One region of the Dietzia sp. CW19 genome, then DNA from elsewhere that is predicted to be linked to it. Evidence: predicted binding sites of a transcription regulator. Region 1 holds the regulator's gene; the other holds the start of a gene.

Region 1 (7,851 bases):
GCAGGAACGCACGGTAGGTGGCCGGGTCGATCGGGGCGGGGTTCTCGTGGTGCCAGGAGTCGATCCTCGACTGCAGGTCGTCGCGGACGGCGAGCAGCTCGCGGTTGCGCGGGGCCAGGTCGGTGAAGATCTCGGAGACTCCCGCCCAGAACGCGTCGGGATCGACCCCGGTGCCCGGGATCGCCTGGGTGTTGACGAAGTCGTACAGGACCTCGTCGACCTGGACGTCGCCGACGGTGATGCGTTCGGACATCGATGCTCTCCTCACATAGGGACCGTTCTCGCCTCCGACTGTAGTGCCCCCCTGCCGAGGGATCATCCGGGTTTTCCGCAGCGTGGAACGGCGGTCGGATTGGCTAGGATCTGATGGCATGACACCCGCGCCCCCGACCGCCACTCTCGACGGCCTCGCCTTTATCAAGGGGCACGGAACGCTCAACGACTTCGTGGTCCTGCCCGACGACCACGCGGAGGTGGACCTCGACGAGGACCTGGTGCGCGCCGTCTGCGACAGACGGGCCGGCCTCGGCGCCGACGGGGTGCTGCGCATCGCCACCGCGGGTGCACTGGTCGACCAGGGCGTCCTCGCCGTCCTCCCGGAGGGCGTCGACGCCGCGGACTGGTTCATGGACTACCGGAACGCAGACGGATCGATCGCGGAGATGTGCGGGAACGGGGTCAGGGTGTTCGCCCACGCCCTGGTGGCGACCGGCAGGGTCGGGGCCGGCCGGATCCCCGTGGGCACACGATCCGGTCCTCGGCCCGCCGATATTCTGATCCATGACGGTGACCAGGCCGTGGTCCGTGTGGACATGGGCGAGCCCCGGCTTCTCGGGGTCTCGTCCGTGGAGCTCGGTGGCCGGGTGTACGCCGGACTCGCCGTCGACATGGGTAACCCCCACCTCGCGTGCGTGGTCCCGGGCCTGGGGGCCGACGGGTTGCGCGAACTGCCGGTGCACGAGGCGCCCGAGTTCGACACCGGCTTCTTCCCCGCCGGCGTCAACGTGGAGATCGCCACCCCGCTCACCGACGGTCGGGTGTCGATGCGCGTCCACGAGCGAGGATCCGGGGAGACGATGTCCTGCGGCACCGGAATCGTCGCCACGGCCGTCGCGGCCCTCGCCGACGCCGGACAGGCCACCGGTGACGTGGTGGTGTCCGTTCCCGGGGGAGAGGTCGCGGTGGCCCTGACCGGCGTGGGTTCCACTCTGACGGGGCCGTCCGTGATCGTCGCCGAGGGGCGGTACCGGCGACCGCTACCCGCGCGCCGCACGGAGGCGTCCCGACCGGAATTGTGAGATGATGCCGGTGAATGACTATCGATGACACCGCCCCTGACCGGGCCACACGAGACCATGACCCTTCGGTCGGAGAATTCCAGCTCGAGGAGCGCTCCTCGCTGCGCCGGGTCGTCGGGTTGTCGACCGAACTCCAGGACGTCAACGACGCCGAGTACCGCCAACTCCGCCTCGAGCGGGTCGTGCTGGTCGGGGTCTGGACCGAGGGCACCGCCGCCCAGGCGGAGGCCGCGATGGCCGAGTTGGCACAGCTCGCCGAGACCGCAGGCTCCGAGGTCTGCGACGCGCTGATCCAGCGCCGCGACAAGCCGGACCCCGCCACCTACATCGGTTCGGGGAAGGCCAAGACCCTGAAGGACGTGATCACCGCGACGGGGGCGGACACGGTGATCTGCGACGGCGAGCTCACGCCGGGTCAGCTCATCGCGCTCGAGAAGGTCGTCAACGTCAAGGTGATCGACCGCACCGCGCTGATCCTCGACATCTTCGCCCAACACGCGACCAGCCGTGAGGGTAAGGCCCAGGTGTCCTTGGCGCAGATGGAGTACATGCTCCCGCGACTGCGTGGCTGGGGTGAGGCACTCTCCCGGCAGGCGGGTGGCCGGGCGGGCAGCAACGGAGGCGTCGGACTCCGTGGTCCCGGTGAGACCAAGATCGAGACGGACCGCCGCCGAATCAGGGAGCGCACGGCGAGGCTGCGCCGTGAGATCAAGGGCATGAAGCAGGCCCGGGACACCAAGCGGCATCGCCGTCGCGCCACCCCGGTGCCGTCGATCGCGATCGCCGGGTACACCAACGCCGGGAAGTCGAGCCTGCTCAACCGCTTGACCGGTGCGGGCGTACTGGTCCAGAACGCACTGTTCGCCACGCTGGACCCCACCACACGGCGGTCCGAGCTCCCCGACGGGCGGGTCGTGGTCTTCACAGATACGGTCGGATTCGTCCGACACCTCCCGACCCAGCTCGTCGAGGCGTTCCGCTCGACGTTGGAGGAGGTCGTGGACTCCGAGCTGCTCCTGCACGTGGTCGACGGATCGGACGCCTTCCCCCTGCGCCAGATCGAGGCCGTCCGCACCGTCATCAACGACGTCGTGGAAGAGCAGAAGGCCGAGAGGCCCCGCGAACTCGTGGTGATCAACAAGGTCGACGTCGCTGACCCGGTGGTGTTGACGGAACTGCACCACGCCCTGCCGGACGCGGTCTTCGTCTCGGCGGCGACGGGTGAGGGGTTCGACGAGCTCCTCGACCGAATAATGCGGGTGGTCGCCTCCGGGGACACGGAGGTCACACTCGAGATCCCGTTCACCCGGGGTGATGTGGTCTCCCGTGTCCACGCGGAGGGCGCCGTGGTGGACGAGGATCACACGAAGGACGGCACGAGGATCGTGGTCCGGCTTCCGGCCTCCGTGGCCGGAGAGCTCGGGGAGTATCGGGTCCCCGGATCCCGTGACGGTGTCGCCTGACCCCGTCGACGGATCAGGCGACACCCGGTTCCGGCCGGTTCAGAGCTTGCGGAAGACCGTGACGACCTTTCCGAGGATCGTCGCGTGCTCCCCGGGAATCGGACTGAACGACGGGTTGTGGGGCAGGAGCCACACCCCGCTCGAATCCCGGCGGAAAGTCTTGACCGTGGCCTCCCCGTCGATCATCGCCGCCACGATCTCGCCGTTGTCCGCGACGTTCTGACGGCGCACCACCACGTAGTCCCCGTCACAGATCGCGGCGTCGATCATCGACTCGCCGACCACTCTGAGCATGAACAGGTCCCCGGAACCCACCAGGTCGGAGGGGAGGGGGAAGACCTCCTCCACCGCCTGCTCGGCGAGGATCGGACCGCCGGCCGCGATCCGCCCCAGGACAGGGACGTAGACGGGTTCCACGGCCCCGCTGGGACGCGTCTCCTCCTGGACGGGCGCGCGACGACCTCGGGACCGCTGCCCCGGGACGCCGTGGACGTCGACCGCCCGCGGCTTGTGCGGATCACGGGTCAGGAAGCCCTTCTTCTCCAACGTCCGCAACTGGTGGGCCACCGAGGAGGTCGACTGCAGACCGACGGCGTCACCGATCTCTCGGATGCTCGGGGGATAGCCCCGGTCCTTGACCGTGTCGTGGATGTGCAACAGAACGCTCTTCTGGCGGGTCGTCAGGGCCTCGAAGTCGGGCTTGGGCATGTGGGGGTCCCTTCGGCGAATGGGTGTTCGACGTCGCTATCTGTGTACACCCTACTGCCCGTCGGACGTGAGCGCCACACAGGTGTTCGAAGAAATGTCGCCACGAATGTCGACTCTGTCGGACCCGCGTGATACAACTCTAGGCAGGTTCGAGTTCGAACAGATGTGCACAACAAGGCACACGGGCGTGCGAATGAGGTTCGCACACCGTATCGAGTTGGGAGTTCTCATGACCGTTATGGAGATGCAGCCACGATCGCGTCCCTCCGTGCCCTGGACGGAGGTCTGCGTGACCGATCACGACCGGCCCGTTTCGTCCAGGGTGCATCCCCGCCCTGATGCCGGGGCCCGTCCCGTCATCCGCACGCTCGACCGGGGGCGCCAGACGGCCACGCGGTCGGTGGCGCCCGGACGGCGAGTGCTCGTCCGCCCCGCGTCCGCGGAAAGGGTCAGGGCATGCGGTAGCGAGGCGAGGTCGAGTGCGCCGGTGGTGGACGATGTGCCGACGTGGGCTCTGGTGGCCTGTGGAATCGTCTTCGGAATCCTGATGCTGCTCGCATTGGCACTCCTGGGCGGGCCCGCCTACGCGTGACCCACGGTATCGCCTCCTAGAATGGACCCGGGACGGCGGCCCGTCGCCCCCGCACCGCCGTCGGCTCCGGCCGGCGGAGCGGTTCGGACCAGGTCGACGAATGGCGAAGCTGGAATGTACTGCCCCATATGTCACCACGAGGACTCACGGGTGATCGACTCGCGGTCGGTCGACGAAGGGCAGGCGATCCGGCGTCGACGCGAGTGCCCCGACTGCGGACACCGGTTCACCACCCTCGAGACCCCGTTGTTGACCGTCCTCAAGCGCAACGGTGTGACGGAGCGTTTCAGCCGCGACAAAGTGGTCCGCGGTGTGCGACGCGCGTGCCAGGGGAGGTCGGTCGACGAGGACGCGCTCCGGCGGCTCGCGCAGCAGGTCGAAGACGCTGTCCGGGCCGGCGGCGCCTCAGAGGTCCCCGCTCACGAGATCGGGCTGGCGATCCTGGGGCCTCTACAAGATCTGGACGAGGTCGCGTATCTGCGATTCGCCTCCGTGTACAAACAATTCAGTTCCGCTGCGGATTTCGAGAGCGAGATCATCGCCCTTCGCGAACGGCACGCTGCTCACTAGTCCCGGTCGTCTCCGCGTCGCACCGGGATCGGCTCCTGTGTACGGGCGGTGTGAGGGCTCAACGCGCGTTCCGCCGGGAGAGCGCGGCGGCGACCGCCTTCTCGATCCTCTCGGCGGAGACCGGGCGCGCGGTACCCAGAGACTGCGCGAAGAGGCCGACACGGTATTCGGCCAACATCCACCGGAGATCCCGGGCTGCCCGCGCCCCACCCGGTCGTCGGCGGAGCGCCGCCGTCGCCTCCGCGACAGTGGCCTCCGACTTCTCCAACCGGGCGGCGAGCTCCCGGTACCTCGACGGTGACTTCTCCGCGAGGTCCAGCCTGAGGTCGATCGCCCTCACGTGGCGTTCCAGTTGCGGGAGGACCTCCGCCGGGTGTCGGGCGAGGAATCCCTTTCCCACGAGGAAGTCCAGAGCGGGCCTGACGTCGTCCGCGAGGTCGCGTGGTACCTGGTCCAGCCGGGCGGAGACCGACTGCGCGGCGACCAACGCCGGAAGGGCGGCGGAGATCGAGGCCGTGATGGCGGCCGGCGCCTCGGATCGGGCGCGCGCGCGCAACTCGTCGAAGTCGTGCACGGTGAGTACCGGCTCTCCTCTGCGTCCGGCGATCAGCCGCCCGCACGCCGCCAGCGCCGCGTCCGAGACCAGTCCATCGGCACCCTCGTGGGGATACTGGGTGAGCGCGAGGCGTTGCTCGACCGGACGACCCCGGACTATCGATGCCGCCGAGATCAGGTCCGCTGAGATCAGGGTCAGTACCGCTGTCGTCTGCGCGGCTCGACGTTCCGTCTCTGTGGCGCAGGCGATCCGGTGGATGCCGTCGGGGCGGACCTGCAGGGCCGGGTAGACCGTCACCTCCACACCGTCGACCGTGCCGGTGATCGAGGGCGACAGGTCCCCGATCGTGTCCGCGGTCCACGCCCGATGAGGTCCGTCATCGGGGACGAGTCTGGAGTTGAGCGTGGCACGGACCTTGTCCACCAACCGACTGCGTAGTGCTCCCAGGTCCGTACCGGCCGCGACGACCTCGTCACCGTCGACCACCTCGAAACGCATGCGGAGATGGTCGGGGAGCTGTTCCGGGTGGAACTCGCGGGGCTCGACGGTCGTGCCTATGCGGGCCGAGAGCGCGGCGGCGAGCGCCACGGGGAGCGGTGTCGACCGCGGGGCGAGGTCACCGGCCAGCAGTGCCGCGTACTCGGCGGGCGGGGAACACAGACGCCTCAGGTACTTGGGGAGCGTCCGGAGCATCTCCGTGTACAGCTCCTCGCGCAGGCCGGGGACGAGCCACTCGAAGCCGGACGTCGCGACCGAGGACAGCTGGGGGAGAGGGACCCGCACGGTGATGCCGTCGGAGTCGACCCCCGGGTCGAACGAGTATCTGAGCTCGAAGTCCCGCTCGCCCTGGCGCCAGATCGGCGGGAACTCGGAGGCGGCCGGGGCGGTGTCCGACGTGCGGATCTGCTCGGGGCGAAGACGCAGACGATCCGGGTCCTCCCGGCCCTGCTTACGCCACCACGATTCCAGGTGGCGGCCGGAGGTGATGTCCTCGGGGAGCCGCTCGAGGTAGAACCCGACCAGGGTGTCGTCGTCGATGACGAGGTCGCGGCGTCTACTGCGGGTCTCCAGCTCCCGCGCCTGTTCCACGGCCACGGCGTTCTCCATGATCACCGGGATGCGGGTGGTCCATCGTCCCTCGACGATCCCGTGCCGGACGAGCATCTCCCGCGCGAGCGGTGCGTCGACCCTGGAGAGGAGGATGCGACGCGCCTCGACCACGGGCAGCCCCAGGAGCAGCACCTTCTCGTAGGCCATCGCCGCGCCCCGGGCGTCGGACCAGTGCGGCTCTGAGTACTGGGTGCGGACGAGATGCCCCCCGAGTTGTTCGATCCACACCGGATCGATGCGCGCGACGTCCCGGGCCCACAGTCTGGAGGTCTCGACCAACTCGGAGGCCATGATCCATCGCGGCGGCTTGCGGGCGAGATCGGAACCGGGGAACACCTGGAAGCGGATACCGCGGGTGCCGCGGAACTCCCTGGTGTCCTCGTCCTTCATCCCGACGTTGGTGAGCAGTCCGGAGAGGATCGCCTTGTGGAGGTCGTCCTCCGCGGCGTGACCGGACGGTGGATGCCAGCCCCGCTCGCGGCACATGCTGGTCAACTGGGCGGTGAGGTCCTGCCACTCGCGGATCCGCAACCAGTGCAGGTACTCGGCCTTGCACATTTTCCGGAACGCGCTGCCGGAGAGCTCGCGCCGCTGTTCGGTGAGGTAGCGCCACAGGTTGAGGTAGCCCAGGAAGTCGGAGGACTTGTCGGCGAAGCGCCGGTGGAGCTGGTCCGCCTTGTCGCGCTCCTCGGCGGGCCTCTCGCGGACATCCTGCACGGTCAGGGCCGCGACCACGACCAGGACATCCCCCAGGGCGCCGTTTCGGTGGCCCTCCACGACCATCCGGGCCAGGCGCGGGTCGAGGGGGAGGGACGCCATGTCGCGGCCCACCCTGGTCAGGTGCGGGCGTTCGTCGTCGTCGGTCCGGAGCGCCCCGAGCTCGGTGAGCAACGTCATGCCGTCTCGGACGGCCTTGCGGTCGGGTGGTTCGACGAACGGGAAGTCGTCCACGGCTCCCAGGTCGAGATCGGCCATCGACAGGATGACCGACGCCAGGTTGGTGCGCAGGATCTCCGGGTCGGTGAACTCCGGCCGGGAGTCGAAGTCGTCCTCCGAGTACAGACGGATGCAGATGCCGTCGGCGACGCGGCCGCAGCGGCCGGCGCGCTGTGCGGCGGAGGCCTGCGAGATCGGCTCGATCGGCAGCCTCTGGACCTTGGTGCGGGTCGAATAGCGGGAGATCCGGGCGAGGCCGGTGTCCACGACGTAGCGGATCCCCGGGACCGTCACCGAGGTCTCCGCGATGTTGGTCGACAGGACCACGCGCCGGGTCGAATGCTGACGGAAGGCCCGTTGCTGCTCGGCGGAGGTGAGTCGGGCGAAGAGCGGAAAGATCTCGGTGCTCTTGAATTTCCGCCCCCGGAGCACCTCCTCGGCGTCGCGGATCTCGCGTTCGCCGGAGAGGAAGACGAGTACGTCGCCGTCACCCTCGGCCAGGAGCTCGCCGACCGCATCGGCGAGCGCGTCCAGGGGGTCGAGGTCGATGGTCCGGTCCGCGTGGTCGACCTGGAGCGGCCGGTACCGGATCTCCACGGGGAAGGTGCGACCGGAGAC
Region 2 (7,851 bases), on a different contig from region 1:
CGCCCCCGAGTCCACGAAGGGTGAGCTGCTGACCGCCCACCGCGAGGCGGCGCTCGACCACGTCGAACTCCGAGCCGAGCCGGGCCACCACCGCGCCCACCTCGACCGCGCGACGCACCAGTACCTCCATCGCCTCGGGCTCCTGGCGACCGATCACGGCGATCGGGTCCCGCGGCAACAGTTCGTCCTCTGCTCCCGGCTGGATGATCCCCGCCTTCTCCCCCGCGATCGTCGCCAGGTCGTCGCCCAGGTAGTCGGTGTGGTCCAGGCCGATGGGGGTGACGACGGCGACGGCCGGCCGCACCACGTTGGTGGCGTCCCAGGTCCCGCCCATGCCGGTCTCCACCACGGCCACGTCCACGGGGGCGTCGGCGAAGGCCGCGAAGGCCATCGCGGTGATCACCTCGAAGTAGCTCATGCGCGGTCCGCCAGCGGACTCCGAGCGCTGGTCGACCAGTTCCAGGTACGGCTGCAGTTCGCGGTAGGTGTCCACGAACAGACGCGCGGTTACCGGCTCGCCGTCGAGGGCGATGCGCTCGGTGACTGTCTGGAGGTGCGGGCTCGTGTTGCGCCCGGTGCGCTGGTGCAGCGCCCGGAGGAGCGCGTCGACCATCCGGGTGACCGAGGTCTTGCCGTTGGTCCCCGCCACGTGGACGACCGGGTAGGCGTGCTGCGGGTCCCCGAGGACGGAGGTGAGCTCCGCGATCCGGTCGAGGCTCGGTTCGAGGCGGGTCTCCGGCCACCGGGTGGCCAGTTCCTCCTCGACCACCGCGAGCTCTGCGGTGTCGGCCTGCCACTCGGGGCTGCCGACCTCCGGGATCGGGCGCGGCTCCTGGTGGTCGTCACCGTCCTCGTCCCCGGGCAGTGGCCCCCCGAGGGAGACCCCGGAGACCAGGCCCTCCTCACCGAGCATCTCGGCGACGTCTTCCTCCGTCGGAGTGTCCCAGCCCTCGTTCGGGTCATGTGGCTCGAGCCACCGATGGCCCGCCATCAGGCGTTGCTCCCGGCCGGGAGGCCCTCGAGTCGCGCGGAGATCCTGGCGACCTCGGCCTCGGCGAGATCCCGGCGCGCGCGGATCTTGTCCACCACGTGGTCGGGGGCCTTGCCCAGGAACGCCTCGTTGCCCAGCTTGGCCCCGGTGGTCTCCAGTTCCTTCCGAGCGGATGCCAGGTCCTTCTCCAGACGGCGCCGTTCGGCGGCCAGGTCGATGGTCCCGGAGGTGTCGATCTCGACCCCCACCGTGGACAACCCCAGCCGGACCTCCAGCGAGGCCGTGGCGGTGAAGTCGTCCTCGGCCCGTATGAACCGTGCGATCGAGGCCACCTGGTCGAGCAGGTCCGCGGGCAGGTCCGCCTGGTCGACCCCGGTGACGCGTGCGGGCACCCGCTGGCCCGGCTTGAGGCCCTGGTCGGAGCGGAAGCGGCGGATCTCGGTGACGAGGGTCTGGGCGTCGGCCACCCGGCGCACGGACTCTGCGGCACCCTCTGCCGGGACCACGTCGGAGGGCCAGTCGGCGATCACCACGGAGTCGCGTCCGGTCAGGGCCGTCCACAGCACCTCGGTGACGAACGGGATGACGGGGTGCAGCATCCGCAGCACCACGTCGAGGACGTGTCCCAGCACGAGTCGCGTGTGCTCGGCGCGCTCGGAGCTGCGCGCCTCGTCGTCGTTCCCGAACTGGACCTTGGCGAGCTCCAGGTACCAGTCGCACACCTCGTCCCACGCGAAGTGGTAGAGCGTCTCGCAGGCCTTGGAGAACTCGTAGCGGTCCAGTGCGTCGTCGACCGACAGTCGCACCTCGCCGAGCCGGTGGAGGATCCATCGGTCGGCGTCGGTGAGTGCGGACGCCTCGGGGAGCTCGCCCACCTTCGCGCCGTTCATGAGCGCGAAGCGCGTGGCGTTGAAGAGCTTGGTGGCGAAGTTGCGCGAGGCCTGGGCGGCGTCGTCGCCCACGGACAGGTCGCCGCCCGGGTTGGCGCCCCGGGCCAGGGTGAAGCGCAGGGCGTCGGCGCCGAATCGGTCCACCCAGTCCAGCGGGTCGATGCCGTTGCCCTTGGACTTGGACATCTTCTGACCGTGCTCGTCGCGGACGAGCCCGTGGAGGAACACATCCGTGAACGGGACGGGGCCCGGGGTGGCCTTGTCGCCGGTGAGGGTGCGGCCCACGAAGGTGCCGAACATCATCATCCGGGCCACCCAGAAGAACAGGATGTCGTAGCCGGTGACCAGCACGGACGTGGGGTAGAACCGCTCCAGGTCGGCGGTACGGTCGGGCCAGCCCATGGTCGAGAACGGCCACAGTCCGGAGGAGAACCACGTGTCGAGCACGTCCGTGTCCTGCGTGTACCCGGCGGGCGGCTGCTCGTCGACGCCCACGCAGACGACCTCGCCGTCGGGCCCGTACCAGATGGGGATGCGGTGGCCCCACCACAGCTGGCGGGAGATGCACCAGTCGTGCATGTCGTCGACCCAGTCGAACCAGCGCGGTTCCTGGCTCTTCGGGTGGATCACCGTGTCACCGTCGCGCACGGCATCGCCGGCCATCCGGGCCAACTCCTCGACCCTGACCCACCACTGCAGGGACAGCCGGGGCTCGATCGGCTCGCCGGAGCGCTCCGAGTGTCCGACGGAGTGCAGGTACGGGCGCACCTCCTTGACGATCCGGCCCTCGGCGGCGAGGTCCTCGCGGATCACCCTTCGCGCCTCGAACCGGTCCATCCCGTCGTAGCGTGTCCCCGTGTCGGCGATGCGGCCGGCCGCGTCCATGATCGTGGGCATCTCCAGCCCGTGGCGCTGGCCGATCGCGAAGTCGTTGGGGTCGTGCGCGGGCGTGACCTTGACGGCCCCCGTCCCGAACTCGGGGTCCACGTGGTCGTCCGCCACGACGCGCATGGTCCAGCCCTCGCGGAACGGGTGCTCGATCTCGGCGCCCACGAGGTGGGCGTACCGCGGGTCCTCCGGGTGCACGGCGATCGCCGTGTCGCCCAGCATCGTCTCGAGCCGGGTCGTGGCCACCACCAGGTGCGGCTGCGAGTCGTCCATGGACCCGTAGCGGAAGCTGACCAGCTCGCCCTCGACATCGGCGTACTTGACCTCGATGTCCGAGATCGCAGTCTGCAGGGTCGGCGACCAGTTGACCAGGCGCTCGGCCCGGTAGATCAGCCCCTGGTCGTAGAGCTCGGCGAAGATGGTCTGCACGGCGCGGGACAGGCCCTCGTCGAGCGTGAACCGCTCGCGTGACCAGTCCACACCGTCGCCGAGCCGGCGCATCTGCTCACCGATCGTCCCGCCGGACTCGCGCTTCCACTCCCAGACCTTCTCGATGAAGGCCTCGCGTCCGATCTCGTGCCGGTCGATCCCCTCGGCGACGAGCTTGCGGTCCACCAGAGTCTGGGTGGCGATTCCCGCGTGGTCCATACCCGGCAGCCACAGCACCTCGAACCCCTGCATGCGCTTGCGACGCGTGAGCACGTCCATGAGCGTGTGGTCGAGCGCGTGCCCCATGTGGAGGTTGCCGGTGACGTTGGGCGGCGGCAGGACCACCGAGTACGCCGGCTTGTCGCTGGAGGGGTCCGCCTCGAAGTAGCCGGCGTCGACCCAGCGCTGATACAGCTCGGACTCGACCTCGCCGGGGTTCCAGGAGGCGGGGAGGGAGTCCGCACGGTCGGTCTCGGGGCCGGGAGTCGCTGCAGTCGTCACCCGACCATCGTAGGCCGTCGGGCCCGCGACCCCACATACGCCGCCCGGGCCCCGCCCCCGGGGTCAGTCGGTCAGGCCGAGGGCGTGCACGGCGTCGCGTTCGGAGATCAACTCGGCCACCGAGGCGTCGATGCGGGCGCGCTGGAAGTCATCGATCCCCAGACCCTCCACGACCTCCCACTCGGCACCGCGGCTACGGCAGGGCAGTCCGGTGACCACTCCCGGGACGGTGCCGTACTGCCCCTCGGAGGGAAGCGCCACTGTGGTCCAGCTCTCCCCCGGGGTCCCGTGGACCCAGTCGCGCATCTGATCGACCGCCGCGCCGGCCGCCGACGCGGCGGAGGACGACCCGCGGACGGAGATGATCTCCGCTCCCCGGTTCGCGACCCGGGGGATGAAGGTCTCGGCCAGCCAGTCCCGCTCGAGGCCGGTGGTCACGGGCTCACCGGCGCGGGTGAGATAGGAGACGTCCGGGAACTGGGTGGCCGAGTGGTTGCCCCAGACCACCACTCCGTCGAGGTCGGCGACGGGGGCGCCCAGCCGGGTGGCGAGCTGGCTCAGCGCCCGGTTGTGGTCGAGCCGCATGAGGGCGGTGAACCGACCGGCCGGGACGTCGGGGGCGTGCTTGTGCGCGATGTAGGCGTTGGTGTTGGCGGGGTTGCCCACCACCACCACGCGGATGTCGTCCGCGGCGCCGGCGTTGATCGAGCGCCCCTGGTCGCGGAAGATGGCGCCGTTCGCGCTCAACAGGTCGGAGCGCTCCATGCCCTTGCCCCGCGGCATGGCCCCCACGAGGAACGCGGCGTTGGTGCCGTCGAACGCCGCGGTCGCGTCGTCGGTGATGTCGATCGAGTCGACCAGGGGAAGGGCGCAGTCCTCGATCTCCATCGCCACGCCCTCGGCGGCGGTGACCGCGGACGGGATGTCGAGCAGCCGCAGGCGGACCGGTGTGTCGGGGCCGTAGACCAGGCCGGACGCCAGGCGGAAGAGCAACGAGTAGGCGATCTTTCCGGCGGCGCCGGTAACGGTGACGGTGACCGGGGTGGAGGTGCTCATGCGTGGGGACCTTCCTCAGGCGACGACGGGGTCGGTCCCCACAGTAGTGAGAAACCGACCCCCGGTTGATCGCCTGAACCGTCGTACACCCGTTGTTCGCCCCGGGGCCAGTCGGCGGTGTGCGGTCCCGCTAGGTGTGGACCTCGGCGCCCGTCTTGGCGCGGATCTCCTCGATCGTGACGTCCGGGGCCGGTTCGACGAGCCGGAACCCCTCGGCGGTGATGTCGAGGACACACAGGTCGGTGACGACGCGCTGAACGCACCGGCGGCCGGTGTACGGCAGGGAGTTCTCGGCCATGAGCTTGATGTCCCCCTTGCGCGTGACGTGGTCCATCATCACGATCACCCGGCCGGCGCCGTGGACCAGGTCCATGGCACCGCCCATGCCCTTGACCATCGCTCCCGGGATCATCCAGTTGGACAGGTCCCCGGCCTGTGAGACCTGCATGGCGCCCAGCACCGCCACGTCGACCGTTCCGCCCCGGATCATGGCGAAGGACTCCGACGACGAGAAGTACGCCGCCCCGGCGGCTGCCGTGATGGTCTCCTTGCCGGCGTTGATCATCTCCGGGTCGAGCTGCTCGGGCGTCGGGTACGGGCCCACGCCGAGGATGCCGTTCTCCGAGTGCAGGGTCACCTCGACACCGCCGGGGACGACGTCGGGGATGAGGGTCGGCATCCCGATCCCCAGGTTGACGTACTGGCCGTCGACGAAGTCCGCGGCGATCCGGGCCGCCATCTGCTCGTGGGTCCAGCTCATGACCGGTCCTCCCCGTTCCTGCCGCTACTCAGCTTCTCGATCTCGACTCCGGTCTCCTGACGTCCCACCTCGACGAGGCGCTGGACGAAGATTCCGGGGAGGTGGACGTCGGCCGGGTCGATCCGTCCCGCCGGGACGATCTCCTCGGCCTGGACGATGGTGATGCGGCCGGCCATCGCGACGTCCGGGTTGAAGTTCCGTGCGGTGCCGCGGAACTGGAGGTTGCCCGCGGTGTCCGCACGGTGGGCGTGGACGAGGGCGAAATCGGTGACGATCGCGCGCTCGAGGACGTACTGCACTCCGTCGAACTCGCGCACCTCCTTGGGGTCGGACGCCACGGCCACTCCCCCGTCGCCGTCGTAGCGCAGTGGGAGTCCACCCTCGGCGACCATCGTCCCGACGCCGGCGGGTGTGTAGAAGGCGGGGATGCCCGCTCCGCCGGAGCGCATCCGCTCGGCGAGCGTGCCCTGCGGCGTCAACTCCACCTCCAGCTCGCCGCTCAGGTACTGCCTGGCGAACTCCTTGTTGGCCCCCACGTAGGAGGCCGTGGTGCGGGTGATGCGGCGGGCCTCGAGGAGCGTGCCGAGACCGAAGCCGTCCGTACCGCAGTTGTTGCTCACGGTGCTCAGGTCGGTGGCCCCCTGGTCGAGGAGTGCATCGATCAGGACGGCGGGGATGCCGACCAGACCGAACCCCCCGACGGCGAGCGAGGCGCCGTCCGGAATGTCCGCGACCGCTGCGGCGGCCGACGAGAAGATCTTGTTGGTCATGTCACACACCGTAGACTCTGTTCGCTTCTTGCACAACTGTTCGTTATGCGTACACTTGCGGCGTATCGTGGTGCACGTCACCCGGGCCCGACCGGACCCGGCCGCCTCCCCCAGGAAAGGAACCGCCCCATGCCCGCCACCCTGTCTCACCAGGTCAGCGGCCCGCAGTTAGCGGATGCCCCTGCCGTCGTACTCCTCGGATCACTCGGATCGAACCGGTCGATGTGGGACGCCCAGGTGCGCGAACTGGCCCGGGACCACACGGTCATCGCCGTCGACCACCGTGGACACGGGGGCTCCGACGTGGTTCCGGGGCCGTGCACGATCGCCGATCTCTGCGGCGACGTCCTCGCCCTGCTCGACGCCCTCGGCGTGGACCGCTTCCACGTGGTCGGGCTCTCCCTGGGAGGTGCGGTGGCCCAGTGGCTCGCGGTCCACGAGCCCACCCGGGTCCGGTCCACGGCCCTGCTGTGCACGGCCGCGAAGTTCGGCGAACCCTCGGGATGGGTCGACCGCGCGACCGCGGTCCGCGAGGGCGGCACCGGGGCCGTCGCCGACGCGGTGGTGGCGCGGTGGATCACCCGCGGTCGCGCCGAGGAGGATCCCGCCCTGGTGGCAGGTCTCCGCGAGATGATCCTGGCGACCAGCGCCGAGGGGTATGCCGCGGCCTGCGACGCCCTGTCCGGGTGGGACGGACGCGCCGACCTCGGCCGGATCACCTGTCCCACCCTCGTGGTGGCCGGAGACGAGGACCCCTCCACGCCGCCCGACGTGCTCCGCGAGCTCGCGGACGGTATCCCGGGGGCCGAGTTCGTGACCCTGTCGCCCGCAGCCCACGTTCCCACCGTGGAGATGCCCGAGCGCGTCTCCGAGGTCCTGCGCGCGCACCTGACCTCGGCCGGGCCCGCGTGACCGCGGAGGACCGCGTGCACGCCGCCGACGAGACCCGGTCCGGGCTCGGGTCAGGGTCCGAGCTCGGCTCCGGTTCCGGTTCCGGGTCCGAGTCAGGGGCAGGGTCCGGGTCCACACCCGAACGACCGGCGTCCCCGGACTTCGTCCAGTCCCTCGCGCGCGGCCTCGCCGTCATCACCGCGTTCGACGCCGACCACCCCCGACAGACCCTCAGTGAGGTCGCCCGGACCACCGGGCTCACCCGCGCGACCGCGCGCCGGTTCCTCCACACACTGGTCGAGCTCGGCTACGTGGACACCGCCGGGTCGGCGTTCTGGCTCACCCCCCGCGTGCTCGACCTCGGTTACAGCTACCTCTCGGCCATGCCACTGACCGATCTGGCCCAACCGCACCTCGAACGGCTCAGCGCCCAGCTCGACGAGTCGTCGTCGATCGCCGTCCTCGACGGTCACGACATCGTCTATGTGGGCCGTGTCCAGGTGCGTCGGATCATGAACATCGGGATCACCATCGGAACCCGCTTCCCGGCCTTCGCCACCTCGATGGGCAGGGTCCTGCTCGCAGCCCTGCCCCCGGAGGAGCTGGATGCCCACCTGGCGGCGACCGACCTACGCGTACTCACACCGCACGGGATCGGAGAGCCGGCCGGGCTGC

What was found. The regulator LexA, encoded in region 1, represses DNA repair genes until DNA is damaged. The targets are predictions, from matches to a motif close to CGAACANNTGTTCG.
Region 2: the regulator LexA is predicted to act here: its motif matches at 6,315-6,328, upstream of G6021_RS02190 (CoA transferase subunit A).

The regions. Positions count from the first base shown of each region.
Region 1 covers NZ_JAALEE010000284.1:11,955-19,805, forward strand. The annotation lists gene G6021_RS09195 (malate synthase G) at 1-253, opposite strand, end outside; gene dapF (diaminopimelate epimerase) at 372-1,298, shown strand; gene hflX (GTPase HflX) at 1,313-2,761, shown strand; gene lexA (transcriptional repressor LexA) at 2,801-3,469, opposite strand; gene nrdR (transcriptional regulator NrdR) at 4,176-4,631, shown strand; gene hrpA (ATP-dependent RNA helicase HrpA) at 4,690-7,851, opposite strand, start outside.
Region 2 covers NZ_JAALEE010000059.1:11,783-19,633, reverse strand. The annotation lists gene G6021_RS02210 (folylpolyglutamate synthase/dihydrofolate synthase family protein) at 1-991, opposite strand, end outside; gene G6021_RS02205 (valine--tRNA ligase) at 991-3,699, opposite strand; gene G6021_RS02200 (malate dehydrogenase) at 3,763-4,755, opposite strand; gene G6021_RS02195 (3-oxoacid CoA-transferase subunit B) at 4,886-5,515, opposite strand; gene G6021_RS02190 (CoA transferase subunit A) at 5,512-6,285, opposite strand; gene pcaD (3-oxoadipate enol-lactonase) at 6,415-7,197, shown strand; gene G6021_RS02180 (IclR family transcriptional regulator C-terminal domain-containing protein) at 7,212-7,851, shown strand, end outside.